DNA from 3 places in the Bradyrhizobium sp. LVM 105 genome. Region 3 is predicted to be linked to each of the others. Evidence: predicted binding sites of a transcription regulator. Region 3 holds the regulator's gene; each other region holds the start of a gene.
The links. Region 3 encodes LexA, which represses DNA repair genes until DNA is damaged. Its sites were predicted from a motif close to TGTTCNNNNTGTGTTCNG; they were not measured.
Positions count from the first base shown of each region.

Region 1: the regulator LexA is predicted to act here: its motif matches at 2,184-2,201, upstream of ruvC (crossover junction endodeoxyribonuclease RuvC).
Region 2: the regulator LexA is predicted to act here: its motif matches at 1,767-1,784, upstream of D6B98_RS13695 (single-stranded DNA-binding protein).

Region 1 covers NZ_QZMV01000030.1:10,500-13,773, forward strand. Annotated here, with positions in the region: gene ruvB (Holliday junction branch migration DNA helicase RuvB) at 1-869, opposite strand, end outside; gene ruvA (Holliday junction branch migration protein RuvA) at 866-1,483, opposite strand; gene ruvC (crossover junction endodeoxyribonuclease RuvC) at 1,626-2,153, opposite strand; gene D6B98_RS37100 (YebC/PmpR family DNA-binding transcriptional regulator) at 2,363-3,109, opposite strand.
Region 2 covers NZ_QZMV01000004.1:262,071-265,344, reverse strand. Annotated here, with positions in the region: gene gyrA (DNA gyrase subunit A) at 1-343, opposite strand, end outside; gene D6B98_RS13700 (DUF2306 domain-containing protein) at 525-923, opposite strand; gene D6B98_RS13695 (single-stranded DNA-binding protein) at 1,113-1,613, opposite strand; gene D6B98_RS13685 (outer membrane protein) at 2,293-2,967, shown strand; gene D6B98_RS13680 (outer membrane protein) at 3,189-3,274, shown strand, end outside.
Region 3 covers NZ_QZMV01000004.1:148,070-151,343, forward strand. Annotated here, with positions in the region: partial or broken gene D6B98_RS13105 (ComEC/Rec2 family competence protein) at 1-237, shown strand, start outside; gene D6B98_RS39810 (hypothetical protein) at 245-679, opposite strand; gene lexA (transcriptional repressor LexA) at 1,196-1,897, opposite strand; gene D6B98_RS13120 (molybdopterin molybdotransferase MoeA) at 2,073-3,274, opposite strand, start outside.

The DNA of each region.
Region 1 (3,274 bases), on a different contig from region 3:
GCGGCGGCCATGGTCTCGACGCCGACCGGGCCGCCGCCATAGTTCGTCGCGATGGTCGAGAGATAGCGGCGGTCCATGGCATCTAGCCCAGCGGCGTCGACCTCGAGCGCGCTCAGCGCGTGGTCGGCGATCTTGCGGTCGATCTTGTCGGCATCGGCTGCGGAGGCAAAATCGCGCACGCGTCTGAGCAACCGCCCGGCGATGCGCGGCGTGCCGCGGGCGCGGCGCGCGATCTCGTTGGCGCCGTCAGAGGTCATGCCGACATTGAGCACGCGCGCGCCGCGGCTGACGATGCTCTCCAGCTCCTCGATCGTGTAGAAATTCAGCCGCACCGGAATGCCGAAGCGGTCGCGCAAGGGATTGGTGAGCAGGCCCGCGCGCGTGGTGGCGCCGACGAGCGTGAACTTCGACAGCTCGATCTTCACCGAGCGCGCCGCCGGGCCTTCGCCGATGATGAGGTCGAGCTGAAAGTCCTCCATCGCGGGATAAAGCACCTCTTCCACCGCCGGGCTCAGGCGATGGATCTCGTCGATGAAGAGCACGTCGCGCTCTTCGAGATTGGTGAGGAGCGCTGCGAGATCGCCCGCCTTGGCGATGACAGGGCCCGAGGTGGCGCGGAAGCCGACGCCGAGCTCCTTGGCGACGATCTGTGCCAGCGTGGTCTTGCCGAGGCCGGGGGGGCCTACGAACAGCACGTGATCCAGCGCCTCGCCGCGCTTGCGCGCCGCCTCGATGAAGATCGAGAGATTCTTGCGCGCCTGCTGCTGTCCGACGAAGTCGGACAGCGATTGCGGACGCAACGCGGTATCGCCGACATCGTCGCTGCGGCGCTCGGGAGAGACCATGCGGTTGGCCTTGGGATCGCTCACTTCGAGAGCTCCTTCAGGCCGAGCCGGATGAGCTGCGCCGTCTCGGCGGCTTCACCCGCGCTGCGCGAGGCCGATGCAATCGCCGCAGCAGCCTGTGGCTGGCCGTAGCCGAGATTGACCAGCGCGGAGATCGCATCGGCAACCGGACGTGGTGCGCGCTGATCGTCGACGGCACCGGCAAGATGCACCACGGCGGGATCGACATTGGCGAAGGCCGGCGCCTTGTCCTTCAGCTCGGTGACGATGCGCTCGGCGACCTTGGGGCCGACGCCGGGCGTGCGCGCCACCGCCGCCTTGTCGCGCAGCGCAATCGCATTGGCGAGATCGGCCGGCGCCAGCGTGCCGAGCACGGCGAGCGCGACCTTGGCGCCGACGCCCTGCACGGTCTGGAGCAGGCGAAACCATTCGCGCTCCTGGTCGGTGCGGAAGCCGAACAGTTTTATTTGATCCTCGCGGACATAGGTCTCGATCGACAGCACGGCGGCCTCGCCCGGTGAGGGCAGATGCTGCAGCGTGCGCGAGGAGCAGTGCACCTGATAGCCGACGCCGCCGACGTCGAGGATGACGAAATCCTCGCCGTAGGAATCGATCAGGCCTTTGAGCTTGCCGATCATATGGATTCCTCGAATGCGGCGGGCACTTCTCTCTCGCCATGGCCGGGCTCGTCCCGGCCATCCACGGCCTTGGCTTCAGCGAAAAAGATCGTGGATGCCCGGGACAAGCCCGGGCATGACGCCGGGAAGTCGTCGTACCCGCTCATAGTCCCGCCACCTTCAGCCTGAGCGCGGTGCTCTGGCGGTGATGGGCGTGGGTGATGGCGATGGCGAGCGCGTCGGCGGCGTCGGCTGACGGCGGCTCGGCCTTCGGCAGCAGGATCTTCAGCATCATCGCGATCTGGGCCTTCTCGGCGTGACCGGCGCCGACGACGGTTTTCTTGACCTGATTGGGCGCGTATTCGGCGACCGGGATGCCGAACATTGCGGGCGCCAGCATGGCGACGCCGCGGGCCTGGCCGAGCTTCAGCGTCGCGACGCCGTCCTTGTTGACGAAGGTCTGCTCGACCGCGGCTTCGATCGGCTGATGGTTCGAGAGCACGGCCGCGAGCCCGTCATGAATCGCGAGCAGCCGGCTCGCCAGCGGCAGGTCGTTCGCCGGTTCCACCGAGCCGCAGGCCACATAGATCAGGCGGTTGCCGTCAGCCTCGATCACGCCCCAGCCGGTGCGGCGCAGGCCGGGGTCGATGCCGATGATGCGAACGGGGCCACGAATCGGGAGCGCAGTCATGGGCCAGTGATAGCGGCTGGCCGCCGGAAGCGAAACAGAAACAGAACAGAAGTAACAGGGGAAAGGGGGTCTCGTGCCTCGGGCGCAGCGCGGCACGCAGTGCTGCGCTGCTGAGCCGGGGTCCAGCAGGCGTCTGGACCCGGAGAAAGAGGGGTCCCGGCTCTGCGCAGCAGCGTTTCACGCTGCAGCGCGTCCGGGACACGCGAGCCCTACCCGCCCATCTTCGCCATCAGCGCGTCCGACACCTCGAAATTGGCGTAGACGTTCTGGACGTCGTCGTGCTCGTTGAGCAAGTCCATCAGCTTGAGCAGCTTCTCGCCGGTCTCGTCGTCGACCGCGACAGTGTTCTGCGGCTTCCAGATCAGCGCGGCCTTACGCGGCTCGCCGAACTTTGCTTCCAGCGCCTTGGCGACGTCGCGATAGCCTTCGGTCGAGGCGTAGATCTCGTGGCCGCCTTCGCCGGAGACGACGTCGTCGGCGCCGGCCTCGATCGCGGCATCGAGCACGGCGTCGTCGGAAGCGACGCTGCGGTCGTATTCGATGATGCCGGTGCGGTCGAACATGAAGGAGACCGAGCCGGTTTCGCCGAGATTGCCGCCGGACTTGGTGAAGAAGGAGCGGATGTCGGAGGCGGCGCGGTTGCGGTTGTCGGTCAGCGCTTCGACGATGACGGCGACGCCGCCGGGGCCATAGCCCTCGTAGCGGATCTCGTCATAGTTCTCGCCGTCGCTGCCGAGCGCCTTCTTGATGGCGCGCTCGATATTGTCCTTCGGCATGTTCTCCTGCCGCGCCGCGATCACGGCCGCGCGCAGACGGGGGTTCATGGCGGGGTCGGGGGTGCCGAGCTTGGCGGCGACCGTGATTTCCCGCGCCAGCTTGCCGAACAGCTTCGACTTCTGGGCATCCTGCCGCCCCTTGCGGTGCATGATGTTCTTGAATTGGGAATGTCCGGCCATGCGTGGTCTCTTGGAAAATCGTCAGCCAAAGGTGAGCGTGGGAAGCGCGGCCTTATAGGCCGCCACCCCACCGGAATCAAAGGGATCTGCTGCTCCAAGGTAGCACTGTAAAGATAGCCGCCGTAACGGCCGGCGCCTAGAGATCGGGCATTGTTAACCCTGATT
Region 2 (3,274 bases), 110 kb from region 3:
CGTCGATCAGCGGCACGCGCATCGAGAAGTCCTGCGCCATCCGGACCATGGCGTCGTAGATCGACTGATCGCCGTGTGGATGATACTTACCGATGACGTCACCGACCACGCGGGCGGACTTGACGTATTTCTTGTCGGGCGTGTGCCCCTGCTCGTTCATCGAGAACAGGATGCGGCGGTGCACCGGCTTCAGACCGTCGCGGGCATCGGGCAGCGCCCGCGCCACGATCACGCTCATGGCGTAGTCGAGATAGGACTTCTTCATCTCCTCGAAGATGGAGACGGGGCGAATGTCCGAGGGTTGCGCCGGCTGGTCGCCGGGCTTGTTGTCGTCGTCAGCCAAGGGGGAATCCGGTGAGTTTTTGTCTGGGAATCATATAGCGCATCGGGGGGCGGATAACCACCCTCGCAGGGGTTCGCGAAAGCGCTTTTTCCCTTCGTTTTTTCATGCACTTACAGGGTAAGCCGGAAGCAGTTTCCGCGCTCCGGCAGCCCCGCGCCGGGGGCGCCGGTTCTGGCCGCCGCTACGACCCGAAAATCACCGTATGCATGATCCGTCCGGGCATGAACGTGAACAGCCCGGCAACTACGAGTGCGCCGAAGAAGATCGAGATCATCGTGATCCTGTGGCGGCGGACATTGTGGGTTCGCGCAGCCATCACACCGAGCACCAGCGTCGCCAGCGTGAAGATCGATAGCAGATGGATCGGACTCCACGGCCCGACCAGACGAATCTCGTGGATCCAGAACGAGCTGAGCGCCACGACAAGCATTAGTGCTACCCAAAGCCAGCCCAGAGCCCGATGTGGCAGCCTTCCCTTGGGAGCGACGAGTTGGATCGCCCCGAGGAAGAACGCAGCCATGGCGGCGAAGGCATGCAGCGGGATCGGCGGAGCGGCATCAAGCAGCTGTGCGAGGCTCAAGGGGCGCGTTCTCCGGATTGGCCGAAGCCGGGCAGGCAACTAGAAGTTCTGCTCCAGTCCGAGCGGCCAACGGGTCAGCTGCCCCGACATTCCCGCCGACCATGAATTCATGGATCTCGTCTTGGTTCGGATCCTCGAAAGCCGGATCCGCCGTTTCCTGTCCCGGACCGAACCGTCTCCTCCCCAGCGTTAGAACGGGATATCGTCGTCCATGTCGCTGTTGCGGCCGCCGCCGCCGCCGGCGGCAACGGGACGGCGCGGCGCGCTGCTGACCGGGCCGGAGGAGCCGAAATCGCCGCCCGGCTCGTCACCGAAGCTGCCGCCTCCGCCGCCGCCACTGCGGCCATCGAGCATCGTCAGGGTCGAGTTGAAGCCCTGGAGCACAACCTCGGTGGAATATTTCTCGACGCCGCTCTGGTCGGTCCATTTGCGGGTCTGGAGCGCCCCCTCGATGTAAACCTTCGCGCCCTTCTTCAGATATTGCTCGGCGACCTTGCAGAGCCCTTCGTTGAAGATCACGACGCGATGCCACTCGGTCTTCTCCTTGCGCTCGCCAGTATTCTTGTCGCGCCAGGTTTCCGATGTCGCGATGCTCAAATTCGCAATCGGCCGCCCGTCCTGGGTGCGGCGGATTTCAGGATCCTTGCCGAGATTTCCAACCAGAATGACCTTGTTGACGCTTCCCGCCATCGCCGCTCTCCACTCCGAATGCCACTGATTTCAAAGGCCGAGCGCGCTGCCCGCGTTCCTCTGCGCCCTGTTGGGGCGACCCTATACGCTCGCGGGCGCCGCTCAGCCCATCACCCCCAAGGTTATCCCCACATATAGCATCGACCTCCGCAACGTTCCAGATTTGTTCTTCCTGCCGGTGCACCGAAACAGATCGTGCCAACTCAGCGCGCCGGCGCCCAGGAATGTTCCGCCGAAGGGAACCCTGCGAGGCTGGACGGTGGGCTTCGCGTACGACCACATCTTCCTCGGCAATCGCACCATGACTTTCACCGGCTCGGGCAACCTCCCGGCGGCCCCGCTTGGCGCTGTTACACGCTCCGAGCGTATCAGCCAGGACGTCGAATCGCCCTGATCCGGGTGAACTACCGCTGGGGCGGTCCGCTGATCGTAAAATACTGATATCCATCTGATATTGTTCGATGATTGAAGGCCGGCCTCGCACCGGCCTTTGTCGTTTGGCGGCAGGGTTCACCGACGCAATGAGTCAGTAACCATCACCTTTTCGACCGCTGTGGCTTTTCGGAGACACAACTTGCGGCTTCAGTGGTGTAAGCACCGCCCAGTTGGGCCGTTTGAGTCCGATGCCCTTCCGTCAAGGAAGGCAACAACAGAAACTGGGACTGGGATTAAGTTGAAAATGAAAAAGGCTTTGTTGGCTTCGGCCTGTTTGTTCGCTCTGGCGGCCCCCGCTTCGGCTGCTGATCTCGCGGCTCGCCCCTACACCAAGGCGCCGGTCGCTCCGCTGGCTTCCGTCTACAACTGGACCGGTTTCTATCTCGGTATCGTCGGCGGCGGCGCCTGGGAAGCCTCTTCGGGTGACCCGAAGATGCAGGGTGGTTTCGTCGGCGGCACCGCCGGCTACAACTGGCAGACCGGCAACGTCGTGTTCGGCATCGAGGCCGATGGCGCCTGGGCTGACGTGAACGCTTCGGCGACGGCGCTCGGGGTCACCGTGGCGTCCAAGACCGACGCACTCGGCACCGTGCGCGGTCGCATCGGCTGGGCCGTCAACAACATCCTGCTCTACGGCACCGGTGGTTACGCCTGGATCGACAACAAGATCACCGTCTCCGCACTGGGCGCGTCCGTGTCGGACAGCAAGTGGCACTCCGGCTGGACCGTCGGTGCCGGCGTCGAGGCGTTCTTCGCTCCGCAGTGGTCGGTCAAGGGCGAGTACCTCTATCGCAGCCTCGGCAGCGAGGACTACTTCTCGAACCTCGGTGCCCCGCTGGCCTCCGGCACGATCAACTTCCACACCGTGCAGGTCGGCGTGAACTATCACTTCGGCGGCCCGGTCGTCGCCAAGTACTAAGCTTCGCTGCAACGCTCCTCGCGTTACGAAAGGCCGGCCTCGCGCCGGCCTTTTTGTTGTCTCGCGTCCACCCACATCGCCAGCTGATGTTTTTCAAGAGATGTGGCCCCCAGGTGACACAACCTTTGGCTTCAATGGTGTAAAGCTCGGTTGGGTCATAGGGTCCGCTGCTCTTCCGATTCCGGAAGGCAAGAAAGAGAGACGGATACTGGGGAATGGATATGAGGAAGCTTTTGCTGGCTTCGGCCAGTTTGCTCGCAATCAGCGCGTTGGCACCGGCCTCGGCGGCCGATTTGGCGGCTCGCCC
Region 3 (3,274 bases):
GATTGCGCGGCTATGGTGGTGGATCGGCAGCGGCTCGCTCGTCAGGGCGCGCTGGCGCTGACACGGCATGGCGATGGATTTGCGGTTCAGGCGGTGAAGGCGAGGGGTGCAAGCCGCCCCTGGTCGCCGGCGGCAGCCGGCGAGGGAGATTCTGACATGACCCTCATGCCACGGTCGGCAGCTCCACGCGTTCGCGACGCAACGCCGTCGGAGGCCGATCTTCAGGCCGAGGACTGAGCTTCTATCAGCCGATCGGCAGGCGCCTGACCGGCGACCGACTGTCGGCGATGATCTGCGGCTTCTGCTCGCGCTCGCCGACCGGCTGCGTCACCGGCAGCTGCAGCACGGTTGCGCGCTGGCCTTCGACCAGCTGAGTCACCAGCACGTACTTGCCGTCCGGAAATTCGATCGCGTCGTGATGGCGATCGGGAACGTGCGGATCGATCTTGCCGAACTTGCCGACGCGGGAGTTGACGGTGCGCGTCCAGATCCAGCGGTTGTCGTAACGGACGTTGTCGGCGAAGGCGAGCTCCGTCCCCGGCAGCAGGCAGACCGCAACGGAGAGATCGGCTTCGGAGGCGAAGCCGCGTGTCGAGGTGCCGCGGAAGGTTGTCGTGACGATCGTCTCGCCGACTTCAGCGGGGCGCGTCGCGATAGCATGCAGGCTATAGTCACACATCGGGTGCTCCTCATGCGAAGATAGCGACCCGCACCTCTCCTTGGAGGCGCAGGCCTCGAAGTAGAAGTATGCAACGCTCTGCTCGGTTATAGGCGAATCTGCGGCTGCGATTCGCGAGGCGCGATCACATTAACTTTCCCGAAGTCGATAGGAACAAAGCCGGGTCCCGTGCATTTGGCCGGCGCGCGTCTACGACTGCCAAGTGTCGCCAGCTCGATTGCGATACCTCCACGCTTGTATTGCGGGCGTTGCGGACTTGCCCGTTCACTGCCGTGTTGTTGCGGAGATTGTGATGCGATTACGCGGCAACGGCGGCGTGCGTGCCGATGCCGCGATCAGCGTCGCGACGGCTGCACCAAACGATCTGGCGCTCGGCTGTCCTCTCGAACGCGAACGGCCGTGAAGCGATGTTGCTTCGTGGAGCGGACATTCATCCGCTCCAATCTTTGATCGGCGATGCCGACCGAAGGGCGCACGCAGACGCCAAAATATATCTCGGACCGAGTCCTTCCGGAATCAGTACTTCCGATAAAGCCCGATCAGCTTGCCCTGAATCTTCACCCGGTTCGGCGGCAGGATGCGGACCTCATAAGCGGCATTGGCGGGCTCGAGTGCGATCGAGGCGCCGCGGCGGCGGAAGCGCTTGAGCGTGGCCTCCTCGTCGTCGATCAACGCCACCACGATGTCGCCGGTATCCGCGCTCTCGTTGCGCTGGATCAGCGCCATGTCGCCGTCGAGGATACCGGCTTCGACCATGGAATCGCCGCGCACCTCGAGTGCGTAGTGCTCGCCCGCGCCGAGCATGTCGGGCGGCACGCTGATGGTGTGGCTGCGGGTCTGCAACGCCTCGATCGGCGTGCCGGCCGCGATACGGCCCATCACGGGGACTGCAACCGGCCGCTCGCCCTCGTCCATGGACGGGCTGGAGGTCGCGCGGATCTTGCCGAGATTGCCCTCGATGACGCTCGGCGTGAAGCCGCGCCGGGCGCCGGCGGCAGCCTGCAGCTCCGGCAGCTTGATCACTTCGATGGCGCGTGCGCGGTTAGGCAGGCGGCGGATGAAGCCACGCTCCTCGAGCGCGGTGATGAGGCGGTGGATGCCCGACTTCGAGCGCAGGTCGAGCGCATCCTTCATCTCGTCGAAGGAGGGCGGCACGCCGCTTTCCTTCAAACGTTCGCTGATGAACCTCAGAAGCTCGTATTGTTTGCGCGTTAACATCTCGACCAAAGTCCCCCGGTTGATGTCGTTCGATTCCGAGACGATGAGTTCAGCGATAAGCCGCTACATGCTCGAAACAAATCATGAACGGACACTATATGTTCGATACATGTTCCGCAACTGCTTAATTTACCGTGAACGGCGGCAAACTCGCGGAATGCGTGTGGCCGTGGACTCAGACGGGGAGCCGCAGCACCTCGCAGGGGCCACCGGCCTCGGCGTTCGCCGCGAACGGTGCGCGCACGAGAAGTACCTGTGCCGCAGCAAGATTTGCAAGCAGAGAGGAATCCTGATGGCTGACGGGAATGGCGACTTGCGTACCATCGTCGCGCAGCTCCAGGCGCGCGCGCAGATAATCCTCGCGCTGGTCGTTGGCACCGAGGTCGCGACCCAGCACGGCGCGCTCGCGGCGATGATGAATCACTGAACGGCCCGACAGGGCACGAATCAGCGGCACCATGAACAGGAACGCGCACACATAGGACGACACGGGATTGCCGGGCAGGCCGATTACGCGCATCGCGCCGAGCCGTCCGTGCATCATCGGCTTGCCGGGGCGTATCGCGATCTTCCAGAACGCCATCGAGATGCCTTCGCCCAGCAGCGCCTGCTGGACCAGGTCATGGTCGCCGACCGACGCGCCGCCGGTCGTGACCAGGATGTCAGCCCCGCTCTCGCGGGCGCGGCGGATCCCGGCGGAGGTGGCCTCCAGCGTGTCGGCGGCCACCCCGAGGTCGATGGTCTCGGCGCCCTCGCTGCGGGCGAGCGCGTGCAGGGCGTAGCCGTTGGAATAGACGATCTGGCCGTGCCCGGGGGCGGTGCCCGGCCTCACCAGTTCGTCGCCGGTGGCAAGGATCGCAACCTTGGGACGGCGGCAGACGGCGAGGTGCGGGTGATTCATCGCCGCCGCGAGCGCGAGATCGCGCTCCGTCAGGCGGGTTCCCTTGCGCAGGAGCACGTCACCCTCGCGGAAATCGACGCCGGCCGGGCGGATGTGCCGTCCGGTGATCGCGGCTTCCTTGATGGTGACGCTGTTGCCATCTGTGACGGTGTCCTCCTGGATCACGACCGCGTCCGCACCATCAGGGACGACGCCGCCGGTGAAGATCCGCACCGCTTCCCCCGCGCCGACCGTTCGGGCGAAGGGACGGCCGGCCGCGACCTCGCCGATCACCGTCAGCCGGGAATCGATCGTTGCCGCATCGGCCGCGCGCACCGCGTAGCCGTCCATCGCCGACATCGCTTGCGGCGGCTGCGTGCGCCGTGCCGCGAGGTCATGCGCGAGCACGCGGTGATAGGCTTCGTCGAGCGAAACCATCTGTTCAGGCAGCGGCTCTGCACCTGCCAGCACCGCAGCAAGGGCGTCGGAAACCGGCA